Regions from separate parts of the Candidatus Paralachnospira sp. LCP21S3_A2 genome, predicted to be linked through region 3. Evidence: riboswitches for the same ligand, from Rfam matches in the RefSeq annotation. Region 3 holds a riboswitch; each other region holds the start of a gene.
The links. Region 3 has a riboswitch for cobalamin ahead of ACTQ3K_RS07630 (immunoglobulin domain-containing protein). Riboswitches for the same ligand answer to the same signal wherever they lie in the genome.
Positions count from the first base shown of each region.

Region 1: it holds a riboswitch for cobalamin, as region 3 does, so the genes downstream of both, galE (UDP-glucose 4-epimerase GalE) here and ACTQ3K_RS07630 (immunoglobulin domain-containing protein) in region 3, are expected to answer to the same signal.
Region 2: it holds a riboswitch for cobalamin, as region 3 does, so the genes downstream of both, ACTQ3K_RS03955 (bacterial Ig-like domain-containing protein) here and ACTQ3K_RS07630 (immunoglobulin domain-containing protein) in region 3, are expected to answer to the same signal.
Region 4: it holds a riboswitch for cobalamin, as region 3 does, so the genes downstream of both, ACTQ3K_RS04290 (sirohydrochlorin cobaltochelatase) here and ACTQ3K_RS07630 (immunoglobulin domain-containing protein) in region 3, are expected to answer to the same signal.

Region 1 is NZ_JBQKGG010000004.1:207,209-211,420, forward strand. Features, by position in the region: gene ACTQ3K_RS05620 (PolC-type DNA polymerase III) at 1-499, shown strand, start outside; gene ACTQ3K_RS05625 (metal-sensing transcriptional repressor) at 517-825, shown strand; tRNA gene ACTQ3K_RS05630 (tRNA-Pro) at 953-1,026, shown strand; tRNA gene ACTQ3K_RS05635 (tRNA-Glu) at 1,059-1,130, shown strand; cobalamin riboswitch at 1,269-1,453, shown strand; gene galE (UDP-glucose 4-epimerase GalE) at 1,724-2,743, shown strand; gene ACTQ3K_RS05645 (D-alanyl-D-alanine carboxypeptidase family protein) at 2,797-4,146, shown strand.
Region 2 is NZ_JBQKGG010000003.1:130,144-134,355, reverse strand. Features, by position in the region: gene ACTQ3K_RS03955 (bacterial Ig-like domain-containing protein) at 1-2,706, opposite strand, end outside; cobalamin riboswitch at 2,918-3,101, opposite strand; gene ACTQ3K_RS03950 (MATE family efflux transporter) at 3,190-4,212, opposite strand, start outside.
Region 3 is NZ_JBQKGG010000008.1:48,822-53,033, reverse strand. Features, by position in the region: gene rnr (ribonuclease R) at 1-332, shown strand, start outside; gene smpB (SsrA-binding protein SmpB) at 332-799, shown strand; gene ACTQ3K_RS07635 (uroporphyrinogen decarboxylase family protein) at 1,054-2,016, opposite strand; cobalamin riboswitch at 2,193-2,392, shown strand; gene ACTQ3K_RS07630 (immunoglobulin domain-containing protein) at 2,515-4,212, shown strand, end outside.
Region 4 is NZ_JBQKGG010000003.1:218,300-222,511, forward strand. Features, by position in the region: gene ACTQ3K_RS04280 (efflux RND transporter periplasmic adaptor subunit) at 1-1,121, shown strand, start outside; gene ACTQ3K_RS04285 (ABC transporter permease) at 1,205-2,089, shown strand; cobalamin riboswitch at 2,188-2,364, shown strand; gene ACTQ3K_RS04290 (sirohydrochlorin cobaltochelatase) at 2,545-3,780, shown strand; gene ACTQ3K_RS04295 (hypothetical protein) at 3,810-4,212, shown strand, end outside.

The DNA of each region.
Region 1 (4,212 bases), on a different contig from region 3:
CGCCTACTGTAAGGTATTTTATCCGCTGGCCTATTATGCGGCATTTTTCAGTATCCGTGCGTCCGGCTTTTCCTATGAGCTGATGTGCCAGGGGAGAGAGCGGCTGGAGTATCATCTTCAGGATTATAAAAACAGGTCAGACAGCCTGTCCCAGAAGGAGCAGGGAACGCTTCGGGATATGCGGATTGTTCAGGAAATGTATGCCAGAGGCTTTGAGTTTCTTCCCCTTGATATTTATCGGGCAAAGGCAGACCGTTTCCAGATCATTGACGGAAAGCTCATGCCGTCCTTAAGCTCCATTGACGGACTGGGCGGAAAAGCGGCGGAGGCCGTGGTGGAGGCGGTGAAGCGTGGCGAACGGTTTTTATCACTGGAGGATTTCTGGCAGAAAACGAAGGTGCCGAAAACAACCATCGATCTCATGGCAGAGCTTGGAATCTTCGGGGATCTGCCCAGAAGCAATCAGCTGTCGCTGTTTGATCTGGAGTTTACCGGATAGAGAAAGGGAGAATCACTATGGAATGCAAAAAAGACTGCTGCAGCTGCGGCAAGATGAAGCATCGGGATGAAAAGGAATATAAGGATCTGATCCATCGTCTGAACCGGATGGAGGGGCAGATCCGCGGGATCCGCTCCATGGTGGAGGAGGATCGCTACTGCGTGGATATCCTGACTCAGGTTCAGGCAGTGAGTTCCGCGTTGAATGCGTTCAGCAAGACCCTTCTCTCCAGTCATATCAAGACCTGCGTGGTGGAGGATATCCGGGACGGAAAGGAAGAGTCCGTGGACGAGCTGTGCCGCACGATCCAGAAACTGATGAAATAAAACAGGCGTTGAGCGGGCGGCAAAACCGCCGCCCGAACCTACCTGAAAAAGCGTCTCAAAAAAATTGAATAAATTGCAAAAAAAATATTGACAATTGAAATAATTTGAGGTATTATAATGGACGTAGCGAGGCGTGGCTCAGTTTGGTAGAGCGCCGTGTTCGGGACGCGGAGGCCGCAAGTTCGAATCTTGTCGCCTCGACTCTACTACATTTTATCAGTTTAATTGAATATGGCCTGTTGGTCAAGCGGTTAAGACGCCGCCCTCTCACGGCGGAAACAGGGGTTCGATTCCCCTACAGGCTACGAAAACCAGTAAATCTTGTATTTACTGGTTTTTTGTTTACAGGAACATACCAACGTTTGCTTGACAGCAACTTTAGCGGTTAAAAAACGTTTTGGTGTTGCATATCACGATCTGCTGTGGTATACTTGTTTTGTGCAAAACGAATTGCCGTGTCAAGTGCCCGCACAGGCGGGGAAAAGGGAATCAGGTGTAAGTCCTGAGCGATCCGGTCACTGTAAGCAGCGAGCGTGCTTCATATTCCATTGCAAACCCTATCATGCGAGAAGGAGAAGCGCCGCAGAGAACTGTAAGTCAGGAAACCTGCTTGATACGTGAGATGGGCTTCCGTGTAAAGCATCACATCCAACAGGGAAAAAATTTTCCTTTCGGTGTCAGCTTATGGGTTAAGCAGACATGTGTTTTGATCTCAATGCAAATGAATGCACAACTTCGTTACCGAGAATGAGTTCGGGCGCAGAGCGTTCCTACTCGCCGGGCTGACTGCCTGTGCGCTGTGCTTCCGGGCTGTGTGCACATTCAAAGAACGGACTGGGGCGCACCACAATGGTGCGCCCTATTTAAATTTTATCAGGATTTCATAAGGAGGAAGGCTATGGCAGTATTACTGACAGGAGGTGCCGGTTATATCGGCACGCATACAGCCATTGAAGTGGCAGACAGCGGATATGAGGTGGTGATCGCAGATAACCTGGCAAACAGCTGTAAAGAGGCTGTGAAGCGGGCAGAAGAGATCTGCGGAAAGAGGCTGTCGTTTTATCAGGCGGATGTGGCAGACCGGGAAGCACTGGAGAAGATTTTTTCGGAGCATTCCATTGAAGCAGTGATCCACTTTGCTGGACTGAAGGCGGTGGGAGAATCGGTGGAGAAGCCGCTGGAATACTATCGGAATAATCTGGACAGTACCCTGACGCTTCTGGAGGTCATGAAGAAGTATGGCTGTCATCAGTTTGTATTCAGTTCTTCGGCGACGGTTTATGGTACGCCGGAGCAGGTTCCGCTGACGGAGGACATGCCCACAGGAAGAAGCTGTACGAATCCTTATGGCTGGACAAAGGTGTTTATTGAACAGATCTTAAAGGATGCGGCTCATGCCGATCCGGAGCTTTCGGTGGTTCTTCTTCGGTATTTCAATCCCATCGGTGCTCATGAAAGCGGAAAAATCGGGGAAAATCCCAACGGAATCCCCAACAATTTAATGCCTTATATCTCCCAGGTGGCCGTGGGACGGCTGAAAAAGCTTCGGGTATTCGGAAATGATTATCCGACACCGGACGGAACCGGAGTCCGCGATTATATCCATGTGGTCGATCTGGCGAAAGGACATGTGTCAGCGCTTTCCTATGCCGGAAAAAACAAGGGGGTTGAGGTGTTCAATCTGGGGACCGGAATCGGATACAGCGTGTTAGATATTGTGAAAACCTTTGAACGGGTAAATCAGATTGAAATCCCTTATGAGATCACGGAGCGCCGGGCCGGCGATATCGCAGAGTGCTATGCAGATGCCTCCAAGGCAGAAAAGATCCTGGGATGGAAAGCAGAAAAGAGCCTGGAGGATATGTGCCGCGACACGTATCGGTGGCAGAAGCAGAATCCAAACGGTTATCAGGGATAGAACCGGGGCCGGAGGCATAGGATAGGAACAAGAACCTCCGGGGGACTGGTAGGATGAAACGATTGATAAAGAAGACAGCAGGAATCCTGCTGTCTCTTTCCATGCTGATGACGGCTGTGGTTCCGGGAAAGGCACAAAGCCGATATGCAGAATGGAATCATGCGGCAGGAAGTGAAGCAGAGCAGATGTCTGGAGAGACGGATCCGGAACAGACAGATTCAGAACAGACAGATCCGGAACAGACAGAAACAGCACAGCCATCGAATGGAACCCGTCCAGCGGGAGCACCGGAGATCACGGCGCAGTCCGCGGTTCTGATGGAGGCATCCACCGGGACGATCCTGTATGAGAAAAATGCAGAAGAAGCCCTTCGGCCGGCCAGCATTACGAAGATCATGACGCTGATTCTGATCTTTGACGCACTGGAGTCGGGAGCGATCACCCTGGAGGAGCCAGTGACCACCAGTGCCCATGCAAAGTCCATGGGCGGCTCCCAGGTGTTTCTGGAGGAGGGAGAGGTTCAGACGGTGGAAACGCTGATCAAGTGCATTGTGATCGCCTCCGGAAACGATGCGGCGGTCGCCATGGCAGAGCATATTGCCGGAAGTGAGGAGGCCTTTGTGACGCAGATGAATATGCGGGCAAAGGCACTTGGCATGACAGAAACCGTCTTTGAGGACTGCTGCGGGCTGACGGATTCGGCGTCCCATCTGACCAGCGCAAGGGATGTAGCGCTCATGAGCCGGGAACTGATCGTCCGCTATCCGCAGATTGAAAAATACAGTACCATCTGGATGGAAAATATCACTCATAACACGAAGCAGGGAAGAAAGGAATTCTGCCTGTCCAATACCAATAAGCTGCTGAAAATGGGAAATTCCTTTACGGTGACCGGACTGAAGACCGGCAGCACCAGCCTGGCGAAATACTGTTTTTCCGGGACAGCCAGACAGGATGGCATGGAGCTGATCGCAGTGATCATGGCGGCACCGGATTATAAGGTACGGTTTCGGGAGGCAGCGGCGCTTTTGAATTACGGATTTGCGTCGTGCAGTCTGTATCAGGACCGGGATGAGATCCGGGAAGTGCTGTCCGGGATCCCGGTGAGCGGCGGAACAAAGCAGAAGGCGGATATCCGTTACGGAGCCCCGTTTTCTTATCTTTGCATGAATGGAGAACAGCCGGGAGACATCGAAAAGGTATTGACGCTTCCGGAGCAGGTTGAAGCACCGGTGAAGGAAGGAGATCCCGTCGGAATACTGGAATACCGGATGGGAGAAACCGTCATCGGCAGTGTGGAGATCCAGGCGGCGGAATCTGTCGAGGCGGCCGGGATCGGGGATTATCTCCTGTGGCTGTTCCGGGCAATGACACTTCGGAGGATGGATACAGAAGCAGCGTAGGATCAGTGGCAAAAAAGCGGAAGAATGACAGGAGATCCGCTTATGTCGGCTTCGAATCAGACAGAA
Region 2 (4,212 bases), on a different contig from region 3:
ATTTGTCAGTCCTGCAATGAAATCCTTTGCTTCCGCTTTCCTGCCGCCAAACTCGTTTGACGCGGAAACCTCTGCAAGTCGCAGGGTCACGCGGGCGGTCTTTCCGTCCACGGAGGCTGCCGCGCTGTTCGGGAAGCTGAAGGCTCCGCCGCCAAGGCTCTTTCCGTCTGCGCTTACCGCACGGTAGGAATACGTTCCTTCGGAAGCAGTAAACTCATAAATATCATAAAGCTGGTTGCTTTCTGTGTCACGGGTGATGCCGGAAACAGCACTGTCTGCCGCAAAGGTGTCCTTTTCGGATTCATCCTTTCCGGTTGTAGGATATACAGTCAGGCCGTTCTCTCCAACAGTGTTCTTCGGAACATAAAGTTCAACACTGTAAACTGGTTTTGTTACGGTTACTTCACAGGTTGCTGTTACCTTATTATTTTTTGCATCGGTCGCTGTCGCTGTGATCGTTGCGCTTCCTGTCTTCAGGCCGGTGATTTTTCCGTCTTCTACGCTGACCGTCTTCGGATCGGAGCTTTCCCATGTGATTGTTGTCAGGGAGGTCTCCGGAACAACCGCTGCCTCCAGGGTCATGCTGTCGCCCCTGGTCAGCTCCGTCTTATTGGTGGAAAGCGTGAGTCCGGTTACCGGAATATCGGCGCTCTGGATCACCACCGGACACTCCCAGATTACCGGGTTATTCTGGAAATTCGTGGAGATGGTCAGCTTCGCGGTTCCTGTTTTAACAGCTGTGATCTTGTACTGAACCACTGCATTTTTGGCCGTCCAGGGATTTACGGTTTTTGTTACCATCTCAACCTTAAAAATATCCTCGTCGGAAGAGACTGCCGTTACCTTATACCGATCCCGGTCAAGCGGGCTCGGTACATTGACTGCATCAAACTCCTTCGTTTCCCCCGCAGTAACCTTCAGGACGTTCGCATTGATCTTGCTGGCAACTGTCATCTTATAGGAAACGCTTACTTCAGCGTATCTTCCGTCGCCGGTCCTTACCGTATAGGCAACAGATCTGTTCTGATTCCAGGGGCTGTATGTAACCAGACCGGTATGCTCATTAACAACACTGGAATTGCTTGTTCCAAGCGTACTGTCTCCGCCGGACCAGAACACACTCTTAACCGCCGGATCGCCGGATGCGGAAAGCTGTACCTCTGCCGGCTCTGTTCCAAAAAATGCTTTTGCAGAGTTAACAGTCGTCTCTGATGCAGATGCGTCCAGAGTTCCCTTTAGCTGGTAAACGGTCTGTGCCGTCTTACCGGTTGCTGTGTTCATGACCACAAGGATCTTTCCGTTATTGCCGGAGGGACGTTTCTTCATCTTCACCTTGTTTGTCATCTGTGTTTCATCTGTTGTAAGACGGGCATTGTAGCTTCCAAGCAGATGCTCCTCATCGGCCGTCTCGCCATCATAAACAGAAACTGCTGCGATGAGGTAATCCGGCAATGCCTGATCTACAGTCGTTCCTACATTCAGGTACCAGGTATCCCCCTCGGAAGGGAGCGCATACTCTTTCACTTCCAGACCGGTGACGTTATAAGGGCTCTCGAATACGGCACGATAAAAAGTATCCGCAGTCAGAGTTACCTGAGTTTCTGTTCCGCCCTCGATGGCTGTCCAGGTCTCTCCGTCCGAAGACTGCTCCCAATGAGAAAACTGATACAGAGAATCCGCTTTTGCCCGCAGCGTATGAGTTTCACCATCAGCACGAACCTGCTGTACCTTTCCTCCGGTGGAATCTGTCATGGTGATCTTATAAGCCATATCTGTCTTCGCTTCAAAGACAGGGATTACCTTAAGAACGCTTAATGCACCTTCATCGACTTTTTCACCTGCAAACTGAAGCCGGTACTGACTTTTTAAATTATAAGTTTCACGGTACATGGAGAAATACCAGCCATCTCCATTTATAAAGCTCTTCCAGCCATTCGCCTCGGTAGGAACCGCATTGATCGCACTCTCCTGATCGGCTGTCCCGGAATAGAAAGTACCATCGATCTGCCATCCGCAGAACGCATACTTATCTGTGTCATAGGTACCTTCATAAAATCTCGCCAGCTCACCCGTATAAGTTCCGACACCGGTAATCTTTCTGGGAAGAGCATTATTTCCTCCGTATAACTGGATTGCTGATACAGTCGCATCGGAAATCAGAGTTCCGTCACTCTGGCGCAGCATGGGCTTTTCGATCAGCAGACCAGGACGTTCACCGGTTTTAAATACAATTGTTGCTACATACGAATAAACCGTCGTCGGCGTCATACCCTCGGTAAGCCCCTTGTTTGTTACGGCCGCACGGTAATATTTCGTCTCACCCGCCTTAATATCCGGAGTATAGTAGCTGTACAGATTCGAATTGAATGCTGCAGACGCGTCTTCGATATCCGTAAAGTTGATTCCATCATCCGAAACCTGCCAGTTTACAGTCAGCGTATCGACCGTATAGGATGAATTGTCCCGCTTAATTTCTACCCACAGCTGTTTTGCTGCACCATCGTCCGCTTCATAATACGTCGCTGAACTGTTTTTCAGGTTATTCCAGCTGTCAAACTTTGGTGCCGGAGCTGTAGCCGTTTCTTCGTCACTCTGAACAGCTGCCGATATCTGTCCGGACTCCGCAGCCGATGTAACTGATACCATGCCAAAGGCCATGACCAGCACAAGCAGCAGTGACAGAAGTTTTCTGCTTCTCTTTTTCATATGTTCCTCCTTTTCATTTCATACTGTCTGACGTTTTCCCCGTTCTGCGGGTAATCCACGTTCAGACGCCATAAGTGGTTCATTTATATCAACCGAAAGCTGTTCGCGGAAATCATCCGATTCCTTCAATGTCATTTTTTACCGCCTTGTGTCAAACCCATTTACCGGTTTATGGCACAAAAAATAAACCTCCGATTTGCTTTCGGACATTTATGCTGAAGCTCCAGCCGCCTGTATTCTGACTCAAGGTTCAATCCTACTTGCTGTCCCTTCCCGATTTCTCAGTGGATCTGACAGCGTTCGTCCCTATTACAGCGGAGAGAAACCGTACCGGAATCACACCGGACTTCCCGAACAGGTCATTTAAGAACTGTTCTGCTGCTGTTCAAACGCTTCTGATTATTCTATTATTTTTTCTCTACAATCCTTTTGTTAATACAAGGAGCCTGGCAGCCTGCTACCATTTTCCCTGTTTGCCTCTCATCATAACACATCCTTTTTCTGCGTGCAAGTTTCCTTTCCGCAATTCTGCGGATTTTTTCTCCCTGTCACTCTGAAAAAGGTAAATACAAATACTCCCCCCTTTATCATCGATGTGATCGAAAGTGCCCACCAGATTCCCGACAGACCGAGAGCGGTCTTACTGAGAAAGACTGCAAGCGGAATTCTTGCACTGGTAAAGATAATGCTGATGATGCTGCACAGCTTTGTCCTTCCAAGTCCGGACAACGCTCCTACCGTGGTAAGCTCCACGCATAAGAAGGCCTCGCTGAACCCGACGATCACCAGATAATCGACAGCTGTCTTAATCGCTTTCGGCTCATAGAAAAAGACACCTGCGATGGCTCCGGGCGCCAGCACAAACGCAAGGTTGATCAACAGCCCCCAGGCCCCTACTGTCCAGAGGGATGCCCGATAGCCTTTCTTCACCCGCTCCATCTTTCCGGCTCCATAATTCTGTGCCACGAAAGCGTTAAGAGCCGATGAAAATCCGTCTGCCGTATTCCAGGAAATGGATTCGATCTGTCCGCCCACCCGCTGAGTGGCAACAGCTTCTGCTCCGAACGCGGAAACCATACGGGTCAGCACCATGGAAATCGCGCAGTAGGCCATGCCCTGGATCGCCGTGGGAATTCCGATCCGGCAGATCCCCACCAGCTGTTCCTTCGGAATTTTTGCAAACAGGCGGCTTCCCTTCAGCACATTTTCCCGGTTTTTCCGCAGGATCCCCAGAAGCATGATGCTCATGACAATGGCCTGCGCCGTCACAGTGGCAATGGCAGCCCCGGCGGCTCCCAGCTTCGGAAACGGTCCCATGCCCAGGATCAGAACCGGATCCAGGATCATATTGGCCGCCAGACCGATAAGATTGGCAAAAAACGGCGTCTTGGAATCCCCCTGTGCGGTATAAAGGCCGGTAAGGGTCAGGCTCAGAAACGAGAACACGATCAGTCCGCAGGCAATTCTGGTATAGGAAAGCGCCGCATCCAGCGCCTCTTTATCCTG
Region 3 (4,212 bases):
ACAAGGAACGGCAGGCAGACGATGCCGAGCGGGAAGTGGAGAAGATGAAAAAATGCCAGTACATGGCTCATCGGATCGGTGAGGTTTATGACGGCGTGATCTCCGGCGTGACCGGCTGGGGAATGTATGTAGAGCTTCCAAATACAGTGGAGGGAATGATCGCTCTGGCAGCCATGGACAGCGATTACTATGAGTTTGATGAAAAACAGTACCGCCTTGTGGGCGTCGGAACGGGAAAGATTTATAAGCTGGGCCAGAAGATCCGTGTCCGCGTCATGGCAGTTGACCGGGTGGGCAGTACCATTGATTTTATGCCGGAGGAGGATTCGTAATGGCAAAAGAAAGTTATAAGCTGGTGGCTAATAATAAGAAGGCATACCATGATTACTTCATTGACGACACCTATGAGACCGGGATCGCCCTGGCAGGAACAGAGGTGAAATCAATCCGCATGGGGAAATGCAGTATCAAAGAGTCCTTTGTGAAGATCGAAAAGGGAGAGGTTTACATCTACGGTATGCACATCAGTCCTTATGAAAAAGGAAACATCTTCAACAAGGATCCCCTCCGGGTTCGGAAGCTTCTGCTCCATGGATATGAGATCAATAAGCTCATCGGAAAGATCCAGCAAAAGGGCTGCACACTTGTACCGTTAAAGGTCTATTTTAAAGGAAGCCTTGTAAAAGTCGAAATCGGTCTGGCACGCGGAAAAAAACTTTATGACAAACGCGCCGACATCGCCAAAAAAGATCAGAAACGCGAAGCCGAAAAAGAATTTAAAATCAGAAACTTGGGATAAGCACTGAGCCGTGCAAAAAGATCGGTCAATGCCGAAGAAAGCTTGCTTTCGAAAGGCAGATGACCGATCTTTTTATAGGGCGAACGCCCGCATCCAGAAAAAACAAAGTTTTTTCTGGATGGGAACGGCGAAGGATGTACCGTCGAGCAGAGCCGTGGAGGGCGAACGCCGGAAGCAACGGCGAAGAAAGCAGAGCCGTGCAGGCGAAGGCTTACACCACACACACAATTTCCATGAGGTGCTGTGACAGGATTTTATTTCCGATATTCCGAAGCAGCTTTTTCTGCCACATGGAGGCGATGAAGGTCTACATCAGTGGGCAGAGTGCAGTCGGCACCGAGGATCCAGCGTTTATCGCCGAAGGTATCCATGATCTCATGAACGGCGGCGATGATTTCCTCATCGGTTCCGTCCACCAGCACACCGTCACGGTCATCGAGACCGCCTAAGTATACCTTGTCTTCACCAAAGATCTTCCGGCCTTCGATCAGGCTGGGATTGTCGGAGAATACGCCCCAGTTGTAAACCGGAACATCGTATGCCTTGTAGCGGTTCAGGTTCAGATGATCCTTGCACATATGGAGCACGTTGCAGGGCGCATCCTTGGCGGCCTCCAGAATCTGAAGCTCGTAAGGCTTTACAAAGGTCTCGAATTCCTCATCGGTGAGCAGGAAATCTTCTCCTCCGAGAGCAGCATAGTAAACGCCGTCACAGCCGGCAGCCAGACATTCCTTGGAAAGGGTTGTCAGATAGTCAGCCAGAATGCCGAATACATGCTTCATGCCTTCCGGATTTTCACGGAGATATTCCACCAGGATCGCACGGTTTTCTTCAAAATTCTTTTCCACACCTACCAGTGCATGGAATGCGGAAGCGATGATCCCGTGAACGGTGATCAGCATAACAGCTTCTCCGTTCATTTTGCTGCAGATGTTCTTTACAAGCTCCACTTCACGGGTGATGATCGGATCATCATGGGAGATGGGCTTCATCTTATTGAGATCAGCGGCACAGTTGATCTCGGTCTGTCTCGGAACCGTATTTTCATTCATGATCTTGCACAGAGAGGTTCCGCTTTCCCGGAAAAATTTCAGGTGGGTATCAACGGCAGCCTGGCCATATTCATTTCCGGCAGGAAAGTGAAGCCAGAAGCCGCAGGGCATTTCATCGGGGCGCTCGCCGTTCAGAACCGCAAGTACCTGTTCTTTCTTTGTCATAGTGAGACTCCTTTCATCGGTCAGCAGGATTTGAAGAGATCCCGCCACTAATATGATTAGTTATAGTTTGATTATATACAGAAGCACCGGGAAAATCAACCAGATTTTATAAGGCAGCGGCCGGTAAAATTTATCTTGCCCGTTGCCAAAACAGGAGCAATTTGTTATAATACCCGGAAGAACACAGGATTTTCAGTGCCGTATGGCGGGAGACATACGGGTAAAAGGGAACCGGGTGGGAAGCCCGGACGGTCCGGCCACTGTAATCAGGGAGTGAACCTGCAGGATGTCATTGTATGGAGGAAAGTCCATATGAGAAGGCGCGGGGAAACGAAGATCTGTAAGTCAGGAAACCTGCTGAAAAGGTTGGTGAATTGCTTCCGAAGAAAGCACAGGGTTCATCGAATAAAGCTGCGAATTTTATTCAGATTCACCGACGGGTACACGGCCGCTTCCTGGGGCCGATATTTTTGTGCAATGACACAGACAGGAGGAATTATGAAACGTAGAGGCATGAGTATTCTGGCTCTGCTGCTGTCCTGCTCTATGGCGCTTTCTCCGGTTTCCTATGTAAGGGCATCGTCATCGTCGGTTTTGGAAGAATCTGAAACGGCAGCCGAGGAAGAGACAATACCGGAGGAAACAAAAGCACCGGAGCAGAAACCGGAGGAAGAAACCGGGACAGAACCGGAAACGAAAGAATCTGAGACTGTGGAAACGGTTCCGGAAACAGAGTCTTCCGTGGAGACAGAAGCCGGAGAAACAGACCCAGAAGAAACCAAAACGGAAACAGATGCAGAGACGGAGACCGCAGAAGAACCGACGGAGGCAGAAGCGGAAACGGTGCAGCCGACAGCATCTGTACGAAAAGAAGAAGTAAAGAAGATACAGAAAACTGCAGCTGATGCAGCGGAGACCATTGAGGAGATCGCACTTTTCGCAGCAAGGGAGACAGGACTTGCAGTGGCACCGACTATGGCGATTACCGGTGTTAATGTGCTGAAAAGTAATCCTGAGTCCGAGGACGGATACAGCGAATACGGGATGTTTCCGATCACAGATGCGGTCTGCACGGTAAAAGGAGATCAGATTGAGATCACCTTTCATACAGGCAGAAAAAAAGTTTTCGATGGAATCTATCTTGGTTTAAAGAGTGATGAAGGGAAGACCGTACAGTACAGCGGAAGCGGAAGTCCCGTGACGTTTACAATCCAGGTACCGTTATCAAAGAAAAATACCTGGATTCCCGTTACCCTGTATCGTTCAGATAAGGGAACCTGGAATGATAATGAGCTCTGGCTCAGCATTCCGGATGTAACAACTTTGACAAAGCAGCCGGAGGCAGCATCGAAGAAGAGCGGAGAAACAGTTTCGCTTTCCGTGGCAGCTGCCGGAACGGCCTCTTACCAGTGGCAGAAGAGCAGCGACAACGGTGCGACCTGGACAGACTGTCAGGGAGCCAATGTGGCAGTTTATGAATTTACCATGAGTGCTGAGACGGCCGGTCTGTACCGCTGCAAGGTAACAGCTGAGGGAAAGATCGGAACCGTTTCCGAGAACGTACAGGTAAGCGTGGCAAGCGAACAGGAGGGATATGTTTCCGATGATGGAGTATCCGCTGTTTATGCGAGTGATGATACCAAGAAGCCCGGACAGGTCTATTCGATGTTTAAAATCGGTGCATCAAGGGTTACGGTAAAGGGAGACCGTCTGGAGGTAAGTATTTGGGTGAAGCCTGCCAGCAGTGGAAAATTCTCCTATGATGCAATTTATATCGGAGACCGGAATGATGAAACGAAGGAGCCGGTCGTTCTTGGGGCAGAGGATCCGACTATGAGCGACAAGCTTCAGAAGTTTACCTTTACGGTACCTGTTTCCATGGCAGGAGGAGAAGTCCACTTTGTCCCGAGAAGTGCTTCCAAGGGAACCTGGAGTGTTACAAGTTCGCTGGCGTTTAAGCTTCCGAAGCTTTCCGATTTCAAGAAGCCTTCGGTGATCAATATTACGACTCAGCCCAAGGATGTAACCGTTAAGGCAGGAAAGCCTGTAACACTTTCGGTTGAGGCAGCAGGAGAAGCGGGCGTGACCCTGTCCTATCAGTGGCAGAAGAACAATGGAACCGAATGGGTAAACTGTGACGGAGACGGTGCACAGACCGCTTCTTATGGATTTACTATGAGCGAGGCGATGGCAGGA
Region 4 (4,212 bases), on a different contig from region 3:
AAGCCGTAAAGGGAGAGACCGATCCCTCTCAGCCGGAGGAGGAGAAGGAGACGACGAAGCCGGAAGAGGAGAAGGAGCCGATGAAGCCGGAGGAAAGTAATCCCTCTCAGCCGGGAGAAGAGAAGGAGCCGACGAAGCCGGAGGAAAGTGATCCGTCTCAATCGGGAGAAGAGACAGGGCCGGCAAAATCGGAGGAGACCGAACCCGCCCAGTCCGGCAGGGAAACACTGCCTCAGCCGGAGGAACCGGAAATCCCGGATTTTGACGGAGTGTTTGATGACGGACAGCTTGAGGAGGCTTTAGGCGGTCTGGAGGAACCGAAGGGTTATACAAAGGAAGAGCTGGCAAAGCTGTTAAGCGACCGGCTTCTGGAATATGAAAAGCTGGAGCTGGCAATTCGGAAAAAAGAGGCGGCCTTAAAGGCACTGGAAAAGGAAATCGCGGCGTGTACGGTGACTGCTTCACAGGCAGGAACGGCATCGGAGGTCCGGACACCGGAGGAGGCCGCTCATTTCGGACAGCCGGTGCTGACCTTTCAGGGAGCAGAGGGTGTCCATATCGAGGGACTTCTCGGAGAAGCGCTGTTTGAGAACGTTTTCGGAGGAGAAGCGGTGACGGTCCTTCTGGAGCGGGACGGAAAGCTGGTTTCTCTGGAGGCGGAGCTTTCTTCCGTTTCGAGAGAGCCGGAGGAGACGGAAAGCAGCAGCGGAAATCCGGCTATGAGCTGCTACCGTTTCCGGGCATCGGCAGCAAAACAGGTTCTCCGCGCGGGCGAACCGGTCAGTGTTTTGTTTCCGTCCGGGGAAGAAAAATCGGGGACTCTGGTGATTCCCGCAGAAATGATCTTTTATGAGCATGGGCAGGCCTTTGCCTATGTTATGGGAGCAGATGAACGGCTGGAAAAACGGGCAGTGGAGACCGGAAGAACCATTCTCGGAACAAAGCTCGAGATCTGTTCCGGCCTGGCGGAAACCGATTATCTGGCAGAGCCGGGAGCGGATGGGGTAAAGACCGGGGCAAAGGCACGGATCGTTTACGGAACAGAGATGGAGATCGGGCCGGAGGAAACCACAGAGACGGCGGAGCCGCTGACAGAGGCCGTGCCGGAGACGACAGAATGAAAGCAGAGCATACCGGAGACGACAGAATGAAAGCAGAGTGTGCCGGAGCGTAGGATGACGGAGCATTTTTAAAAGGAGGAGTCATGAAGAACAAACGAATGATCGCAGGGCTTGGGCTCCTGATTTTTATCGCCGGAATCGGAGGTCTCTGTTTTTTCCTGGGACGACAGAGCGGGAAAAAGCAGACCGCCGATTCCGGCGGAAGGGTATCGGCGAGTAACGAAAATGGCCGTTCCGGAGAAAATAACCGGCCGGATGGAAACGGAGAGGAGAAAACAGCCGTTTCCTTCGGCGGTCTGTTCGGCTCGGATTCGGCGGCACTGGCCCTCTGTGAAAACGGAATCAGGTGCAGCGTTGCGGTATCCGAAACCGGCGGCTCCGGAAGCAGGCGCTTAAATGACCTGGCGGATCAGATGGAACCGATTCTTTCGGAGACAGACGGGATCGCGGAGGCGGAAGCCTTTTACTGGCGGGAGGCCGGAGATACGGTCTGGCGCAAAACGGCGGCTTTGGAGGGCGGAAGTGTCATCGGCGCCGGGAAAGATTTCTTTTCGGCTGCCGATCTCTATATTATCGAGGGGCGCGGCCTGACGGAAAAAGACCAGACAGACGGCGTGCGTGCGGCAGTGCTCAATGAGCGCGCCAGACAACAGCTTTTTGACGGGAAGGAAGCGCTGGGTGGAATGATCGAGGTAAACGGGATCCCTTATCAGGTCGTCGGAATTGCGGAAACGGGGGCAGAGAAGGCAGGAAGCGGTCTGGTTGTGATCCCGGAAAGCACCTGGGCACAGGTGTATGCTCTGGAGGAGCCGAAGGCAATGGCGATACGGCTGGATCGGGAAAACGCTGCAGAGGAAAGGAAGAAGGATTCCGGACAGATATGGGCGGAAGAGACAGCAGAGTATGCCTGCCGGATGATGAACAGCATGATCCCGGAGGGAGAACCGGGACAGTATGCGGTGCAGTGAAGAGACCGGGATGAATTCTGTTAAGAAGTTATCATTTTCGGTAAAACAAGGGTTGATTTTTTTAAGATGCGTGCTATAATACATCTGTCTGAAAACGGAATAAGGAAGCAGATGGTGCCGCAGCCATGCGGAGAATAGGGAAACAGGTGAAAGGCCTGTGCGATCTCGTCACTGTATACAGGAGGGTACTGCCAGTATGTCACTGAGTCATCGGGAAGACGGCGGTATGCGTTTGAACTGTAAGCCAGGAGACCTGCCATTCTGTGATACAGGAACAAGGTGTTCCGGGTCACGAGGATTTGATCCAGTATCGAATAAAACGATAACAAGGGGAATCCAGCGTGAAGTTTACGCTGGATTTTTATATTGAGATTTTTTTTCAGCATCACGGCCTGTATTCTGAAGGATCCGCTTTTCGGAAAACAAAAAAACAAAGATACGAGGAGAAAACGAAGATGAAAAGAAAACTCACAGCAGTTCTCTGCATTTCTGTTCTGACAGCATCTGTGCTGGCAGGCTGCGGAAAGAAGCAGAGCGAGACAACAGCAGCAGAAACCACAAAGGCTGCAGAGACGACAACTGAGGCACAGGAAACAGAGACAGAAGCAAAGGCAAACGATGATCAGGCAGCAGCCGATCATGTAGCTGAGCTGATCGATGCCATCTATGTGCAGACAAGAAACGACCAGACCGATGAGCAGTGCAAGGCAGCAAAGGAAGCATGGGATGCGTTAACGGATGCACAGAAGGAGCTGGTAGAGGGCGAGAACGCAGATCCTGATTATTTCGGAAGAGATACCGGCGATGCCTCCAAGGATGATCCCAGAAACCAGGACGAGATCGGTGAGAATGAGCTTCTGGTTGTAAGCTTCGGTACCTCCTTTAATGACAGCCGTGTAAAGGATATCAAGGGGATCGAGGATGCGCTTCAGGAAGCAAATCCTGACTGGTCCGTAAGAAGAGCATTTACTGCTCAGATCATCATCAACCATATCCAGGCCCGTGACGATGAGCACATCGACAACATGGAGCAGGCGCTGGAGCGTGCTGTAAACAACGGCGTAAAGAATCTGGTCGTTCAGCCGACGCACTTAATGCATGGCGCAGAGTATGACGAGCTGATGGAAACCGTTGAGGCATATAAGGATAAATTCGAGTCTGTAAAGGTCGCAGAGCCCCTGCTCGGCGAAGTGGGAGAGGATGAGACCGTTGTAAATGCAGACAAGAAGGCTGTTGCAGAAGCCGTTACCGCAGAAGCAGTAAAGACCGCAGGCTTTGATTCTCTGGATGCAGCAAAGGAGGACGGTGTGGCATTCGTATTCATGGGCCACGGAACCTCTCATAATGCAAAGGTTTCCTATACCCAGATGCAGACTCAGATGAAGGAGCTTGGCTATGAGAACGTCTTCATCGGAACCGTTGAGGGTGAGCCTGAGGAGACTGCATGCGAGGCAGTGATCGAGGCAGCTTCCGCTGCCGGCTACAAGAAGATCATTCTTCGTCCTCTGATGGTTGTAGCAGGCGATCATGCAAACAACGATATGGCTGGTGAGGATGACGATTCCTGGAAGAGCCAGTTTGAAGCATCCGGAAAGTTTGACAGCATTGACTGCCAGATCGCAGGCCTGGGCGAGATCGATGCTATCCAGGCGCTTTATGTTGCACATACTGCTGACGCGCTTGCAAAATAATTGAGACATCAGCAATAGGAGAATCAGATATGAAACGAAAACTCACAGTGATCCTGTGTGCTTCCGCCCTGACAGCGCTGCTGCTGTCAGGCTGCGGAACCAAGAAGAATGAAACAACTGCGGCAGCGGAAACAACCGTGGCAGCAGAAACAACAATCGAAGAGACAGAGACAGCGACCGAAGAGACTGCCACAGAGGCGGCAACGGAGGCATCGAAAACAGCAGCGCTGGAGGACGGAACCTACGAAGCGGAGTTCAATACTGACAGCAGTATGTTCCACGCGAATGAAGCATGCGACGGAAAAGGAACCCTGACCGTTGAAAACGGTGTTATGACGCTTCATGTATCGCTGGTTTCCAAGAGCATTGTCAATCTGTTCCCCGGAACGGCCGCAGATGCCCAGAAGGAGGGTGCAGAGCTGCTGCAGCCGA